Stieleria varia: one gene and its partner. The protein of the gene in region 2 interacts with the protein of the main gene of each other region in a pairwise test. Links are inferred from orthologs where the notes say so. Each region holds a gene or a part of one and is shown on either strand. Other genes may lie near its edges.

Region 1 (8,222 bases), 1.2 Mb from region 2 along the record:
AGACGCTGAGAAACTGAGACTGGACGGTCGGTACGCGGATGCGGCAGAAAGGTATCAAGAACTGTTTGCCAAGACGCCCTACACCGCCGCGTTGGCCATTCGTTCCGCCGAATGTTTCCAGCACGCAGAGCAATCTGACAAGGCCGTCGAGCTCCTCACTGCGGCGATCAAATCCGGCTGGTCTTCACGACGGTACCTGCAAGAGAGCGTCGTGCTGTCGGAACTGTTGGATCGCGACGGACTCAGTGCGATGGTGACCGCGTTGGATGACTTGCCCATTGCCTCACAGGGGCCTGTCGGATTTCGCGGCGATCTCGGCTGGGCGCTCAATGGTTCCTACATGCCGGTCAAACAAGGTGGGATTCCGTACCTGATGTCCTGCTGCTTGGCCGTGGTCCATCCACGCGGCAGCACGGTGGACCAAGCCGTCGCGGTACTGCAACGAGCGGCCACCGCCGATCGTACGTTCCCCCAAGCTCGTTTTGCTTTCTCGGGCCATCCCGGAGTCCGTTCGAAGACGCGAAAGCCAGGCATGGCCAACGCGTTGGTTGCGTTGCAAGAAATGGGGCATCAAACGGAAGTCTTTTCGGGTGACCAACCCGCCGAGGGCGGGGCGATCGTCGGCTTGATGACCGGGCGTCCAACGATCCAATTCCGATCGATGCCTTGGAAACTCGTTCCTGGGTCGATCGCGGAGAACCTGACCAGCCTCGGTGGTGCCTACAACTTGGATGGACATACCAAGCTGACTGAGTTCTTGCATGCCGGAGCAGCGATGAGCAGTGGCGCGGTCGCAGAACCCTACGCGTTGCAACAAAAATTCCCGCTGCCCATGATGTACGCCTTCTATGCCAAAGGTGTCTCGGCCATCGAAGCGTTTTACTTGTCCGTGGCATCGCCTTATCAATTGCTGATCGTCGGCGATCCCATGACACAACCCTTTTCCCGTGCGCCGGCAGAACTGATCGACATGCAACTGGCAACCGAGGGGCAAACGATGATCGAGCTGCAGCGACGTGCTCTGGGGTTGACGCTGCCAAAAACAAACACGGTCGCCATCAATATCTTGGTCGAAGGTCGCATGGCGCAGACATCACCTGCCGTTCCGAAAATTCGGATCAACTTGCCAGCAGATGCATCGGGTGTCCTTGAGATTCGCGCCACACTGATCGGAGCGGACCCGACGATGCCGCAAGTAGGGTTCATCGAAGAAATCGAGCTGCAGGGTCCACATCCTTCGCCCTCCGCAATGGCGGCTGATGCCCCAAAAGACGATCCAACAAAGGATCCGACGGAAAAAATCGCTGCGAACGAGGGTCAGCAGATTAAACTCTCGCTAACGTGCCCCGGGGCGGATTCGATCCGCTTGATGCACTTTGGCTCCGAGGTAGCGAGGTTGGACGACTCACAGGGTACCGTCACTGTCGACGCCAGTGCTCTCGGCAGTGGGCCACTCCGATTCACTCCATTTGCCCACTTCGGCAAAACGATCGTCAGGGGAAAGCAATTGGTCGTGCAGCGCTGACCGCCTCGCCTTTGTTTTCAAACCATTCGCCGACCCGCCGCTGCTCCCAATATGTCGCAATCCATCCCTTCTCTGTCCCGTCGATCTCTGTCCCGTCGATCTCTGTCCCGTCGATCCGCTTTGGTCCTGATGGCTGCTTCGGCTGGCGCCCTGACCGGCTGCCCCCTCTCGGTGCCCGAGTCGTTGCCCCAAGTCCGAACGGCAGGCTCTGAGTCAGGTCAAGCCGACGGAAACGCCGACGCGGGCGAGCAACCGCTTTCACAATTGATCGCAGACACACTGCAACGCAATCTGCAGACTCGCGCGCTGTCCACTCAGCTCCACGGGGCTTGGCAAATCCTGCATGGTGTTCTTGCATACGGTCGCGAGTTCATCGTCGAAACGCCAGACGGAACGAAGCCGACCATCGATTACCTGCTTGGGGGAGGCGAGATCCGAGGGTTCGAGCCGATGTTTGGTGATCGTTTCGGCGACGACGCCCGTCGCGGTTTACGCATGGAGCTGGCGCCTGACAACAAAGTCAGCCAGGGGCACCGGGACCAATGGCTGGCGGTGCTGTGCCAGTGTGATCTGCCGTTGGAGACGGAGGTCCGCGGCGGCGATCATGTGTTCACATTCGCCGATTGGCTCAACCAAGCCGAGTGGGACGTGCCACTGAATCTGGAACTTGAGTTCAGCTGGACATTGATTGCGCTGTCTGCCTATCGTTCCACCGATCACAGTTGGGTTGCACGTGACGGCGAAACCTATTCGACAGAACTGTTGCTAGAATCGGAGATTGAGCGAGACTTGGAGCAAAGTGCCTGTGGCGGCACTCACCGTCTGATTGGAATCGCAACCGCCCTACGCAAACGAATCGCTGAACAGATGCCCGTTACTGGTGTTTGGCAGCGGGCGCAACAATTGGTGTCAAGTTGCATCGCGGAGTCAAAGGAGAACCAGAATCCAGACGGCACGTACTCGACAGCCTATTTCCATCGTCCTGGTTGGGTTCGAGACTTGGGAGAAACGCTGGGGACCACCGGACATGTCCTGGAATTCTTGTCCATCGCTGCCGATCAGCAAACGCTTCATGAAACGTGGGTCGTTCGCGGCGTCCGCAAGTTATGCGGGGTATTGGACCAATGTGACGGTATTGATCTGGAGTGCGGCGGACTTTATCACGCGTTGCACGGATTGGTCGAATATCAACGACGAACCACCGCGTGACATCGATGACGGTGACCGAGCGAGAGACAGCGATCGTAGGTCATGCTGTGCATGATATAATACGGCTTACCAGTCATCACGGCGTCCATTCTGCGACACCCTTCGGGGTCGGTTTGAACTCGACGGCAAGCACCGGCGGTGTTCGCTACGCTCGACCGCCGGCTACCATCTGGGACCATTTCATGGTCCGCTGTCACCTCCCCAAGGGGACTTGGGGGAGGACTCGCTTGGCCGTTTAGGCGAATGCGAGGGTGGGGAGCTGTGTTCGTTTTCGACTTGGAAAGTCGAACGACAATCGTCGCTCGGCTTTCCAAGTCGATAGCGCGTGCCCCGCCAAGCGTTTTGCTATTCCCAACCATTGACTTGCGCAGACAGCTATCCGCCCAAACACAAACCATCCGCCTTGTGCCGTATGCGCAACGGTTACTCCCCCATGCTCAAGTCGCGATTCAGACACCAGTGGAACACAAAAAAAGGCACGACCCGCAATGCGGGTCGTGCCTTTGAGATATTGGCGAAAGGTCTTTTCGACGTTCAGCCTTCGACGTTCAGTCCCATGCTGCGAGCGGTTCCTTCGATCATTTTGACCGCTTGATCGATACTGCGAGCATTCAAGTCTTCCATCTTGGTTTGAGCGATGGCAGCGCACTGCTCGCGGGTGACGGTACCGACTTTGGTGACGTGAGGAACGCCACTGCCTTTGGCGATTCCGGCGGCTTGCTTCAGCAACGATGCTGCCGGTGGGCTCTTGGTGACGAAGTCAAAACTTCGGTCGTTGTAGACGGTCACGACGACGGGGATGGGAGTTCCGTTGTATTCCTTCGTCTTGTCATTGAACGCTTGAACGAACTGTCCAAGGTTGACACCGTACTTACCGAGCGACGTACCGACAGGGGGAGCAGGGGTTGCCTGGCCACCAGGGATTTGGAATTTCGCGATACCTGATACTTGTTTTGCCATTTTTCGTTTGCCTTCCAGTCGCGGTCGCCAGCCAAGTCATGCTTGCTGAGCGACCGGGTGCAATCAATATTGAGTTAAGGTGGTGTTGGGGGAATTTTTTCGGACAGTGTAAACGTTGCTGCGAAACCCGCTAGGGACGTCCGGCAACTTTACAGCGGTTCAACCTGCCAGTGATCCAATTCCATCGGGACACTGCGGCCGAAGATGTTGATGATCACGGTGATTCGGCCGTTCGCTTCATCGACAGTGTCCACATCTCCCTCTTGGTTCTCAAAGTTGCCCTCTTTGACTCGCACGCGGTCACCGACTTTGAACGGAATCGCCGTCTTGATCGGTGCGGGCTCGTCATCATCATCGACTTCGGGGCGATTGACGAACCGTTCGATGTCAGCCGGATCCATCGGCATGGGCTTTCCGGCCGAGCCGGTGAAATCGCTGATACCGCCTGTTTCTCGGACCAAGAACCACGTGTCATCATTGATGATCATGCGGGCCATGATGTAACCGGGCAACAATTTCCGCTTGGTGATGCGACGTTTTCCGTCGCGTGTAAAGGTGGCCACGTCTTCGGTGGGAACAACCACGTCACCAAAGAACTCTTCCATGCCTTCCATCTTGATCCGCTTACGCAACGCGTCCGCAATGGAGTCTTCGCGATTGAAAGCTACTTTCAGGATGTACCAGTCCATTGCCGGGGCATCATCCGCGTCGGTCTCTGAGTCCATGAAATCCTTGGACTCACCACCGGAGGAATCATCGTCGCCAGCATCGCCATCCTCGATTGCGCCGTCTTCGAGCACAGCATCCTCCGTCGCGTCCTGACCTGGGTCATCAATCGCGGCATCGGAGGCTTCGGTGGTCTCGGCTTCGTCGGAAATCAGCTTGGAGTCTTCGTCAGTCATTCTCAAATGGTCCGTCCGGAAAACGTTATCCGTAATGCGTTGGAGAACGCAATCGTGCATGGGCGATCAAATTAGCGAGTGGTCGCGTTAGCTAATGGTCCAGAAAAAGCTAAAGAACCATTGCCAGAAAATATCAAACAGGAACAGCGAAATCGCCAGCACGGCGATGGTCACGACGACAACCACCGATGCCCTGATCAGCTCACCGCGGCTGGGCCACGTGACCTTGTTCATTTCGGCTTCGACAGCGATCAAAAAGTCCGCGAATCGAGGCCAGTTGACCAAACGATAACCGAACCACAGGCCGATCGCTAGCAATGCACTGGGGATACCAGCCGCCGCGTACCCGTTGTCGATCGAGCCACTCAGTGTTGAATAAAGCCGCCAGCAACCAAAGGCGACAATCACCCATATGGCCAGCACCGTCAATTGTCGAACAACCCTTCCTTGGTTCGGTTTGTACACCGACGCCTGGAACAGTTCATTGAGCAACGGTGTCCCGCTGCTCGCTCCGGCTATCTCTCGCGACACTTCAAATACTCCTGGGTTGAGTTATTCCGCGACTCCTCGCGTATTCCAATGAGCAGGGGCGGAGGGACTTGAACCCGCAACCGCTGGTTTTGGAAACCAGTGCTCTGCCAATTGAGCTACACCCCTGTGGAACCGGCGACATTGCCGGCACAGCCAAACATGAATCCTGAAATCATACCGTCACCCCAGTACCGGGGTCCACCCAGAATCAAAACGACCAACGAACCGACGTGAAATCGGTCCGTTGGTTCGTCTCTTTTTGACTCAAGATGACTGTGATTCGTCGATTACGAGAGAATCTTGGTGACGACGCCCGAACCGACCGTACGTCCACCTTCGCGAATCGCGAAACGAACACCGTCGTCCATCGCGATCGGCTTGTGCATTTCCACTTCAACCTTCACGTTGTCGCCGGGCATGCACATTTCGGCGCCGATCAAGTTGGCGGTGCCGGTGACGTCCGTTGTACGGAAGTAGAACTGGGGGCGATAGCCGCTGAAGAATGGGGTGTGACGCCCACCTTCCTCTTTGCTCAAGCAGTAAACTTCTGCTTCGAACTTCGTGTGCGGCTTGATCGATCCTGGCTTGGCCAAGCACTGGCCACGCTGGATGTCTTCACGCTTGATACCACGCAGCAAGCAACCGACGTTGTCGCCTGCACGGCCTTCGGTCATTTCCTTGCGGAACATCTCGACACCCGTGCAGGTGGTTTTCACGGGAGCAGCGGACAAGCCGATGATCTCGACTTCTTCGCCGACCTTGACCACGCCACGCTCGATACGACCGGTCGCAACCGTTCCTCGACCTTCGATCGAGAAAACGTCTTCGATGGCCATCAAGAAAGGCTTGTCGTCTTCACGGGTCGGCTCAGGAATGTACTCGTCCAGAGCTTCCATCAACTCGGTGATGCACTTGCTGGCTTCTGGGTCCGCTGGGTTGTTGTACGCGGGCAACGACGAGCCACGAATCACGGGGACATCGTCGCCCGGGAAGTCGTACTTGCTCAGCAATTCGCGTGCTTCCAGCTCGACCAGTTCCAGCAGCTCTTCGTCGTCGACCAAGTCGCACTTGTTCAGGTAAACCACGATATAAGGCACGCCGACCTGACGAGCCAACAAAACGTGTTCCTTCGTCTGCGGCATCGGTCCGTCCGCAGCGGAGACCACCAAAATTGCACCGTCCATCTGGGCGGCACCGGTGATCATGTTCTTCACAAAGTCAGCGTGGCCCGGGCAGTCGATGTGGGCGTAGTGACGGTTGGGGGTTTCGTACTCGACGTGAGCCACAGCGATCGTCACGGTCTTCGTAGCGTCACGAACCGTACCGCCCTTGGCGATATCGGCGTAGCCTTTGGCCTTTGCCAAACCTTTGGCAGCCTGGACGGCCAGGATCGCGCCTGTGGTCGTCGTTTTTCCGTGGTCAATGTGGCCAATGGTGCCCACGTTTACGTGAGGCTTGGTCCGTTCAAATTGTGCCTTAGCCATTTCAAACTCACTTGCATCCAGCAATGCCACTACCGCGCCAAGGATACGCCTCAGCTCGGCCCAAAATGTCAGCGACCGCGTTCACACCCACGGGAGCTCGCTAGCACCTCAGCCGCATCGCCAAACTCGTTCAACAAACAAGAAAGGGATTGTTTTTCTGCGACCCTACATCGAGTCGCGTCACCGTCATTTTGCCGAGCGTTTGACGCCCGGTCAGTGGTGTGGTTCTTCACCCGCACCATCCAGCCGTAGTTGTCTCGCAAACCGCGTTGGCTTGCAATTGCTGATTCGCAAAAAAGCGGTCAGCAGGGCGAGAATTCTCACCGCAACCGAGTTCTCACGCAATGCCCCATCGTGCAGATCTCGGCAGAATCTCTCGCTCTAACCCAGCGGCCGCAGACACCACTCTCGATGAACCGCTTCACCGAGAGATCGGTGGGTCGGAACCACGTGCCTCCATCGCTCGCTCCACTGAATCAAACCATGGAATCAAACCATGGAATTCAGCGGACTTCGGCACCGCAGTTGAGAACCGAAAACAAAGCTGCTGATGGGACTTGAACCCATGACCTCTTCCTTACCAAGGAAGTGCTCTACCACTGAGCTACAGCAGCGACTCGGCTGCCAGCGTCTTCAGCCAACGCGTTCCCTCAGGGATACGCCCGTAGGATCAAGCTCGCGACGTGCCGCAAACACCAAAAACGCCAATGAAAAGCGGGTGAAGGGAATCGAACCCTCGTATTCAGCTTGGAAGGCTGCTGCACTACCATTGTGCTACACCCGCGTGACGCAGCCACTAAAGCGTGCGCCGAAACTCTCTCTCTTAGTGGGGGCTATAGGATTCGAACCTATGTAGGCATAGCCAGCGGATTTACAGTCCGCCCCCTTTAACCACTCGGGCAAACCCCCATCACATCAATTGTGTCTTCGATCGGTCGTCTCATCCCCGATCTCCAGAAAACCCGCTTACGTTTTTTCTGTAAACCAAGAATCCCAGGAAAAATGCTCGTGGTGAAACATCGTCCTGCTTCGCTCAATCGTTCTCCGATAAAGCATGCCTGATGATCAGCTCGCCGTAAAGCACTCTGATTTTCACAGCCATGTCTGGCTGAGAAATTCGCCGTCTTTTGGGGCAACGCTTTTGCCAACATCTAGACGTTGGACCTGCGATCAGGACTCCGCAGCAAAACTAGCACCCGCGGTCAGCGGAGAGCCAGCGGAGGGACTCGAACCCACGACCGGCTGATTACAAATCAGCTGCTCTACCAACTGAGCTACACTGGCTTCTAGTTCATTATCTTCTACTGCGTTTGCTTCACCTGACCGCAAGCGATCCGTCCGGATCGGCAGCAGTTCGGAACGGCAGAGTGTAGCGACCTCGCCCGCAGGAACAAGACGAGTTTGGCGGCATTCATACCCAAAATCGACGAAAAACAACCTGCGATCCGACCTGCCCCTTTCAGACTCGCCGACCCACCCGCGGGTTCGCCCTCTAAATCCTTGAATGGCATTCCCCCGTCCAACCGTCTTTGACCCCGAATCGCTCTCGCAAATCGCCGACACACTCAGAACTTTACGCACCGTTTGTCATGGGCCATCTCGATCTCGCCG
Region 2 (8,307 bases):
TGGAGTCGCTGGTGCATCCGATCGTGCGTCGGAAGATCACCGAAAGCTTGATTTGGGCGGCTGAGAACCGTTTTCCCGTCTCTCTGCTGGATGTTCCCCTGATGTTCGAATCGGGTTGGGACCGATGTTGCGATGCCATCTGGTGCATCGATGCGGACCGCGATGTTCGGCTTCAGAGAGCCGCCCGACGAGGCTGGGACGCTTTGGAACTGGATCGCCGGGAGGCCAGCCAAGTGTCGATAGCGACAAAAAAGCGACTCAGTAACCGAATTATGTCTAATGATGCGACCTTAGAGGCTTTGCACGAAAAACTCCGTGCCGCGTGGGAATTGCTCGCTACAATCCAGGGCAGCAGTACCACCAAATCACACCCATCCGGGCCATCAGTCCGAATTACGCCATCGATCCGGACCGGGATCCGGCACTGCCAAACCGACTTCCCAGCCGAAATATGACCCTGACACGATGGTTCCCCGCCATTGCGACCCTTCATTGGACAATCGACGAAATTTCCTGTTAGGCTGTAAGCACCGCCCATGCGGTGGCTGACTATACCCTCCTGCTTCTCTCTTTTCCCTGCCTGCATTCCCTCTCTTCAGAGCGCCACGGCTGACCCAGGCGCGACCAATCATCATGCAATCCAATCGGCCAAACGGTGAGGACAACCGGGGTCCGCGACGCAACAGCGGATCGCGCGAGTACCAGCAGTACAAACGTACTGCACGTCCGCGACACCCGGACAAACAAGTCGACGAACGCATTCGCGAGCTGGATGCGGAACGAGATCCGTTATCGCTCCCCGAGGAGATCGTCAGCGAAGCCAACAAGTCAGGCAAACGCGTTGGAATTCCATCCGGACAGGAAACCACCGAGCTGAATTTGGCTCAGTTGCAGACCAAGACGATCGAGCAGCTCGCGCAGTTGGCGGTTGCCGAAGGCATCACGCTGGCCGACGGGATTTCGCGTACCGAGCTGATGTTCGCGGTGCTCAAGCATCGTATGAAAGTCAACGGGCTGATGTACGGAGAGGGCACGTTGGAAATCTTGCCCGACGGTTTCGGGTTTCTGCGAAGCGCGTCGCATCACTACATCTCCTGTCCCGATGACATCTACGTTTCACCCAGTCAGATTCGTCGCTTCGGTTTGCAAACCGGCAGCCATGTTGCGGGACAGATCCGACCACCCAAGGAAAACGAACGATACTTTGCATTGTTGAGAATCGAAGCGATCAATCGCCAAGATCCGATGCAACGCAATCAGATGGTTGCGTTCGATTTGTTGACCCCGCTGCACCCCAACACGCGAATCATTCTGGAGCACGATCCGGCAGAGTTGAGCACGCGTGTGGTCGACATGCTGACGCCAATCGGGTTTGGACAACGCGGTTTGATTGTCAGCCCTCCGCGGGCGGGCAAAACGATCCTGATGCAGCAGATGGCGCGAGCGGTCTTGAAGAACTATCCCGAGTCGTACGTGTTCATCTTGTTGATCGATGAACGGCCGGAGGAAGTCACGGACATGGAACGCGAGGTTCGCGGGCCGCAATGCGAGGTCATCAGCAGCACGTTCGATGAACCCGCACAGCGACACATCCAAGTCGCTCAGATGGTGATCGAAAAAGCAAAGCGGATGGTGGAAGCCGGCACCGACGTGGTGGTCTTCTTGGACTCCATCACCAGGTTGGCTCGCGCGCACAACAGCGACGGTGAGTCCACGGGCAAGTTGCTTTCGGGTGGCTTGGACGCGGGAGCGTTGCAAAAACCCAAGGCCCTGTTCGGTTCGGCGAGAAAGACAGAGGAAGGTGGTTCGCTGACCATCTTGGCGACGGCGTTGGTCGACACGGGCAGCAAGATGGACGACGTGATCTTTGAAGAGTTCAAAGGAACCGGCAACTTGGAGATCGTACTCGATCGCGCTCTGGTCGATCGTCGCATTTGGCCCGCGATCGATATCGCACGTAGCGGGACTCGTCGCGAAGAAATGTTGATGGATGCAGACGAGCATGCCAGAATCTCTGCCCTGCGTCGTGCGTTTGCCGAAGTTTCTCCGGCGGATGCGATGGCAGATCTAACCAAGCGTCTACGGAAAACGCAAAACAACGTTGAGTTCTTGATGAGTGTGAAAAATGTCGATTGATTCAGCCGATTCGGGAACGATTCAGACTTTTGTCGGTACCGATGGCGATTTGCCCCAGGGCAAGATCGTGGTTGCCGCGAGCACCTACAACGAAGCCATTTGCGATTCGATGCTCACCGCAGCACTGGAGTCGCTGAATAATGGTGGCGTCGCCCCATCGGACATTCTGGTCGTACGAGTTCCGGGAGCATGGGAGCTGTCCCTCGCAATCGCTCCGCTGATTCGACGTCCCGACGTGGTCGCCGCGATCGCCTTGGGATGTGTGATCAAAGGTGAAACGACGCACGACGAGCACATCAATCGGGCCGTCAGCATGTCCTTGATGAACATGGGCGTCGAAACGGAGAAACCGATCGGGCTTGGTCTGTTGACCTGCAACACGCTGGAGCAGGCATTGCAGCGAAGCGGCGGAGCACTGGGCAACAAAGGCCATGAAGCCGCCGACGCCGCCTTGGAGTTGTTGCGACTGTCGGTCAAAATCGGCTAGCCCAGATCATTCATCCGCCACCCCTCAAGGCCAATCAGGAGCCTTCTTCAGCTTACCGGTTTTCAGATCAGTCAGCTTGATCGCATCGGCTGGCGTTTCTTTCGTTGAACGAAAGTGGATCACCAAGCCGGCTTTGGTTCCCATTTTTTCCCGATCGACTTGACCCGAGTGCGCTGAGTCCGGGCCGTCAACGATCCAACGAAAACGGCTCGGCGGTTTGCTGTCTCGCACGACCGCCAACCGGATCGGCTGATCCGTCTTGGGCATGGACTCAATCACTTGGAAATCATCTCCACTGCCCGACTGACTACTGACGATCTCCATGCGGTCTCCTTGAGTGCGGATTCCGATCAGCCATTTCGGAAAGCCGATTGCAACGAGCTGTCCATCGGAAACTTGACCACTCATCTGAACCGTTAAGCTCACTGCCTGACCGCTCTCAAGACTCGGTTTCGTCTCGCTCAACGTTTGCGTTGCGGCCGCGTTCTCGGCCGGTTGAACAATCATCGCGCCATCGGCGGCATTGAACAGCCGTTGAGTGTTTGCGATCTTGAATCGCTTCGCGACGTCGCCTGGAAACTCAGGAACAGCTTTCAGCCCGGCAAGCCAATCTTTGGCAAGTGAAATCGGTGTGGCGTCAGATGGTCCATCACCAGACTTCGCCGGTGGTTGCATGTCTTTCGCTCCCGGCACACTGGCTCCCGGCACATTCACATCGGCCAAGACCTCGTCAAACTTTCCGCCGCTCAGCAGTCCCGATCCTTTCGTGCGTCCGATCTCGGCACCCAGTTTTTGAGATTTCGGCGCGACAGGTCGAGCTTGGCTGCTGGAGACGCTCGCGTTTGCGGTGCGTTTGGTTCGAGTCGAACTCATGGCCTCGTTTGAGGATGACTCCGAGTCATTCGGCGTCGTATTGTCTGGCGTCGTCTTGTTTGAAGTCAAACCGCTCGGTTTTTGGTTCTTTGGGGCCGGGCTGCCGGTCGATTGGGTCGCCGTCGATTTGGACGACAAAGGTTTAGCGTCAGCAGCACGTCGGCCGCCGCCTCCACGATTGACGAAGTAAACGATCAACACAATCAGCAACAGAACACTTGCGCTGATCGCATGGAATTTCCATTGGAACTGTTTGCGTTTCCTGCGCGAGGCGGCATAGGAGTCTGCGCGACTGCTGGCAGGTGTTCCCGCAGCACTTGCGTTGGCGGCGGCTGTTGGTGCTGCGGCGTTGCTCGTGGGAACGACGGTGGGCCTCGCCGCCGGAGCGGGATTCCGCAATTGATCGTCGTAGTGTGTTTTGGATTCGGGGTCCGTCAGCACGCGTCTCGCTGACGCGACCATCCCCAGCAATTCTTGAACCGCCTTGCGTTGCGGCCCCGCAGCGATCGAGTGCAGATAGGCAGCCCTTTGTTTGGCGGCCTCATCGATCTTGGTCGTATCGGATTCAAAATCATCCAGCCCTAGGAGGGCGTAGTGATTGGGGGGCAAACGATCGGCAGGAATCTGCAACCACTGCTGATAGAGTTCGTTCATAAACAAAAAAGGGCGAGTCGTATCGGCGGTATGCTTGGGGTGCCTGGGTCAAACGCCCCAACGGCACCGCCTCGTTGGCAGGAGAATAGAATCAGCACTATAGCACGCTGGCACGCTCAGCCAAAACAAACCACCCGAAAACGGATTTACCGCGAGTGGTCGTGAGAAAGGAAAACGAATAGGTCTTTGGAAAGCACGAGAACCTAAGACGATGGGGGCACGCAATCAAACGCCAGCTAACAGCGCGACCAACTGCTCGCCTAACTCGAACGAGCTAGTCTCGCCTTCGAGATCGTTGAAGGTACGTGTTACTGGCCCCGCTTTCATCGAAGATCCCGCGTGTTCTGGGCCGATTTGTAGTCGGAATAGGAAAGGCGTTGTACATGGTTAATTCGGTACACTTTCGCCCGCCCTCGCAGTCAGCATCTCGCAGCCCGCCTTTCAGAGATTCTAAACCGTACCCCGCTGCTACCTCGCCCCTTTTCAGACGCGTTGCACGCAAATTGTGTTGCACAAGTGCGGATTCATCTCCCGCTGCTTTTCTCTTGGACCTTGGGGGGACGTCATCATGAAGCCGTGGATTTTCACTTCTCTGCAGCAACGTGACCAACAACTTTCCCTGCTGAAGTGCTCTGCTTGCCCCCACTGCAAACACATCGGGACTCTATGGCGACGTGATCGTCTACGAAGGTGGCCGCCGGATCGGTAAGGCCCGCCTGCTGGACGCCGTCGCCAACGGCATGATGCGCCGGAAAGAAACCTCGTGAGCCTCGGGCGCTAGCCGTGGGCCCCGTACCACAATCCGCACCTCGATGCCTCGTGAGCCTCGGGCGCTAGCCGTGGGCCCCGCACCACAATCCGCACCACTCGTCCACTCTGGCTCCCTTCTCCCCCAGCTTTTCTGGGGGAGAAGGGCTGGGGATGAGGGGGCTGAACGCTGAAACGTTGCTTCACCCAATACGCATCCATTCCAAGCGACTTCGCGCACGAAAAGCCAACTAACAACTTCACTCCTCCCATTTCCAACATCCACCCATGATCAGATCCTACTTTCTCTGATTCGAAGCTCCTTCCGTCGAGCTTGTCTCGGCGGAGGAAACAACTGACGGCTACTTGCCCAAGCCAACAAAACTTCCCCACCGCCCGCGAATCGCCAAAGGCGATTCGCGGGCGGTGGGGAAGCGAATGCGATTGTGTTACCGGGTAGCTGCCAGTTGTTGCTCCGAACCGGGGCAAGCCCGGCGGAAGCAAAGAATCAATCCTACGTAGACCGTGAACAACGAGTCACTTCCGGTCAATGAAACCATCCGATCTCAATTCGGCCAAGAACATCCCAAGAGGAATCTAAGGGGTCAGGCCCCTTTGTTGGGATTTTCCGGGGCAGGAATCTAAGGGGTCAGGCCTCTTTGGCAGGAATCTAAGGGGTCAGGCCTCTTTGTTGGGATTTTCCGGGAACCGGACCCGCTTTCGGCCCCTCGGTCGCATGGTCGATTCCAGATGAAGACGGCGGGCAATGCTTTCAACCCAACCCTCACCGCCCAGCGGCTTGCCACGTTGGGCCGACAGGCGGCACGCGGCCAATTCTTCGTCGCTGAGGCATTGATTGACTCGCTCGGTCCAACGGGGAAGCCGCGATTTCGGCCAGCGCGAAAGCAGGTTCGGAGCCGGAGCGTGCAGCCAGTGCCATAGCGATCCCCAACGCCAGTCCTCCGCTCGCTCGACCAAACCCGCTCGCAACGCGTTGCGTTGGACGTACCGGCAAACCACGAAAAAATGCTCATCGTCTTGGATCGGAAAGCTCTTGTATCGTTGTTGATAAACATGTCCCGTGCCGCCGGTGTGGTAGTGCGAATGATACCGCATCGTGTGCGTTCCTCCGACCCACGCCATGAATCGACTCATCTCCCCATCGACCAACGGTCGCAGAACCAGATGGTAACAGTTGGGCATCAACTGGAAGGAATACAACTCGATTTGGAGAATTTGCAACGCTTCATGCAGGATCCACTCGAAAGCAGCGTAGTCGGCATCTTTGTGAAAAATCGTCGCTCGCAAATTGCCGCGATTCAGCGCGTGATACAAACCGCCCGCTTCATCGGCACGTGGTGGTCGGGGCATGGTGAGGTTCTCCGAAAAGGGACCTTTGACAAAGCGTAACCTGCGAAGAACCAAAAACAAAGAGGCCTGACCCCTTTGCTTTGACCCCTTTGCTTTGCGCGACTTTTGAATATTAGTGGAACTAGATTGACACTTCGTGGAGGCGAAGAGTTGAGGAGACGAATCCCGGCATGTGTTGTTTCCTTTGATCGATGGGTATATGGATCACGGGACGGGACGAACTGGTCGAACTTTCTTAAGCGGATTGAACTAGAAAAAACGTCAAACTAGTGCTGGAGTTGTGAGTCAGTCTAAGCAGCAAAGTTCTCTGTCCCCGATCGCTCCGATGTCCCAGATCGTTCCGCTTCGGAAAACGTGACGGAAAGTTTGCTGTTGGAGGCGTAGCAGAGGTCGGCTTCATTTGGAAAGAACATGTCCAGTACAAATACCCCTTTGACGACCCAGATGTCCATTTTTTGGCTTGCACCAGAAAAGAAGGCGTTTTTTTGGAGCCCTGATTGTGCGGTATTTCTAGAACACGGTGAGATAACCCATCGTTGCAGAGGGAAGTCTCCTTACGAGTTTATAATAAGATCTGAGAATTCCGACGCTTCACTGCGAGCCGTTACGCTGGGAGGCAAAGAACTATCACTGACCTTGAACCAAGTGGAAATTGCTGTCCTTGAATATCGTGGTTGGGGCAATCGTGAACTGACATTGATGGGTGAACCCTTTACAGTTCTCGCCAAAGGTGGTCTTTCTGGGACCTACTATGTTCCTGGTGTTTTTGAGTTGACGATGGGAGTGAGATGCCATTCAACTTTGGCGATGGGGACGAGTTGCAACGAATGGATTTGGACTGCTTTGGCACTGAGCTATCTCTATTGGTTTCGGTTCTGGCTAAGTGACTGAGTGACTGTGTGAGCAATAAGCGGCGACAGATGGTTCACGGCATCCCACACAATCTTTCGCCGCCTCCGCGGCTATGCATTTTGGGACGGTTCAATTCTCAATCCTTGAATACCCTGACGAATCGATCTCTCTTGGCGACAGAGTCTCGTCGTGTTGAGGTTTGAGCGGCTGAAGCCTGGACTCCAACTTCGCGATGCACTAGGCGATGATTTCGGACACCACGCGGGCGGGCTCGACGCCGGTGAGGCGTTGATCGAGACCTTGAAATTTGACGCTCAGTCGCGTGTGGTCAAATCCCATCAGATGCAGGATGGTGGCGTGCAGGTCTCGTACATGGACTCGATCTTTGATCACGTTGAAACCAAACTCATCGCTTTCACCGATCGTCACGCCGGGCTTCATCCCGCCGCCGGCCATCCACATGGTGAAGGCGTTGGGGTGGTGATCACGTCCGTCGTCCCCGCCTCCTTGCACCATCGGTGTGCGGCCGAACTCGCCACCCCAGATGACGAGTGTTTCATCCAACATGCCTCGCTGTTTCAGGTCTCGGATCAAAGCGGCACAACCCTGATCGGTGTCCCGACAGTTGTTCGTCAGTCCTTTCTTGAGGTTGCCGTGTTGATCCCACGCTTCATGGAACAATTGAACAAAGCGAACTCCGCGTTCGACCAATCGACGCGCCAGCAAGCAGTTCTTGTTGAAAGATGACTTCGCCGGGTCGACGCCATACATCTGCAGCGTTTCTTTGGATTCCGAGGCCAAGTCCATCAGTTCCGGCGCGCTGGATTGCATTCGGTACGCCATCTCGTAGCTGTTGATACGTGTGGCAATCTCCGGATCTCCTGTGAGCTCCAACTGTTGCTGATTGAGATGAGTGATCGCGTCGAGCGCGTCGCGTTGCGCGACATCGTCGACCCCTGGAGGGTTGGAGAGATATAGGACTGGATCGCCCACGTTGCGTAGCTGTACGCCGGAATACACCGTGGGTAAGTACCCGCTGCCCCAGTTGCTGTTTCCTCCACTGGGACCCTTGGCCCCGCTGCTGAAGACCACAAAACCAGGCAGGTCTCGTGATTCACTGCCCAGTCCGTACAGGGTCCACGAGCCTAAGCTGGGTTTACCAAAGAGTTGCGAACCGGTGTTCATCA

What was found.
Region 1: the proteins of rho (region 2) and nusG interact in binary tests that used the Escherichia coli proteins (3 or more experiments, as listed by UniProt). The link is inferred for Stieleria varia from one-to-one orthologs.

What each region holds. Positions count from the first base shown.
Region 1 is NZ_CP151726.1:6,078,013-6,086,234, reverse strand. Bases 2,721-5,519 are described here. They hold nusG (transcription termination/antitermination protein NusG), read right to left. Parts: upstream 4,597-5,519; coding sequence 3,844-4,596; downstream 2,721-3,843. Other genes in these bases: tuf (elongation factor Tu), read right to left, coding at 5,415-5,519; secE (preprotein translocase subunit SecE), read right to left, coding at 4,684-5,127; rplK (50S ribosomal protein L11), read right to left, coding at 3,269-3,694; Pla52nx_RS20610 (ADP-ribosylation factor-directed GTPase activating protein), read left to right, coding at 2,721-2,734. Also shown: Pla52nx_RS20615 (hypothetical protein), read left to right, coding at 1-1,525; more of Pla52nx_RS20610, read left to right, coding at 1,655-2,720; more of tuf, read right to left, coding at 5,520-6,611; Pla52nx_RS20560 (MBL fold metallo-hydrolase), read right to left, coding at 8,177-8,222. UniProt on the Escherichia coli protein: Part of the processive rRNA transcription and antitermination complex (rrnTAC). The complex forms an RNA-chaperone ring around the RNA exit tunnel of RNA polymerase (RNAP).
Region 2 is NZ_CP151726.1:7,275,645-7,283,951, forward strand. What follows is about bases 1-2,884. They hold rho (transcription termination factor Rho), read left to right. Parts: upstream 1-633; coding sequence 634-2,136; downstream 2,137-2,884. Other genes in these bases: coaE (dephospho-CoA kinase), read left to right, coding at 1-455; ribH (6,7-dimethyl-8-ribityllumazine synthase), read left to right, coding at 2,126-2,623; Pla52nx_RS24435 (hypothetical protein), read right to left, coding at 2,648-2,884. Also shown: more of Pla52nx_RS24435, read right to left, coding at 2,885-4,150; Pla52nx_RS24440 (transposase), read right to left, coding at 5,576-6,268; Pla52nx_RS24445 (hypothetical protein), read left to right, coding at 6,680-7,159; Pla52nx_RS24450 (DUF1501 domain-containing protein), read right to left, coding at 7,358-8,307. UniProt on the Escherichia coli protein: Facilitates transcription termination by a mechanism that involves Rho binding to the nascent RNA, activation of Rho's RNA-dependent ATPase activity, and release of the mRNA from the DNA template.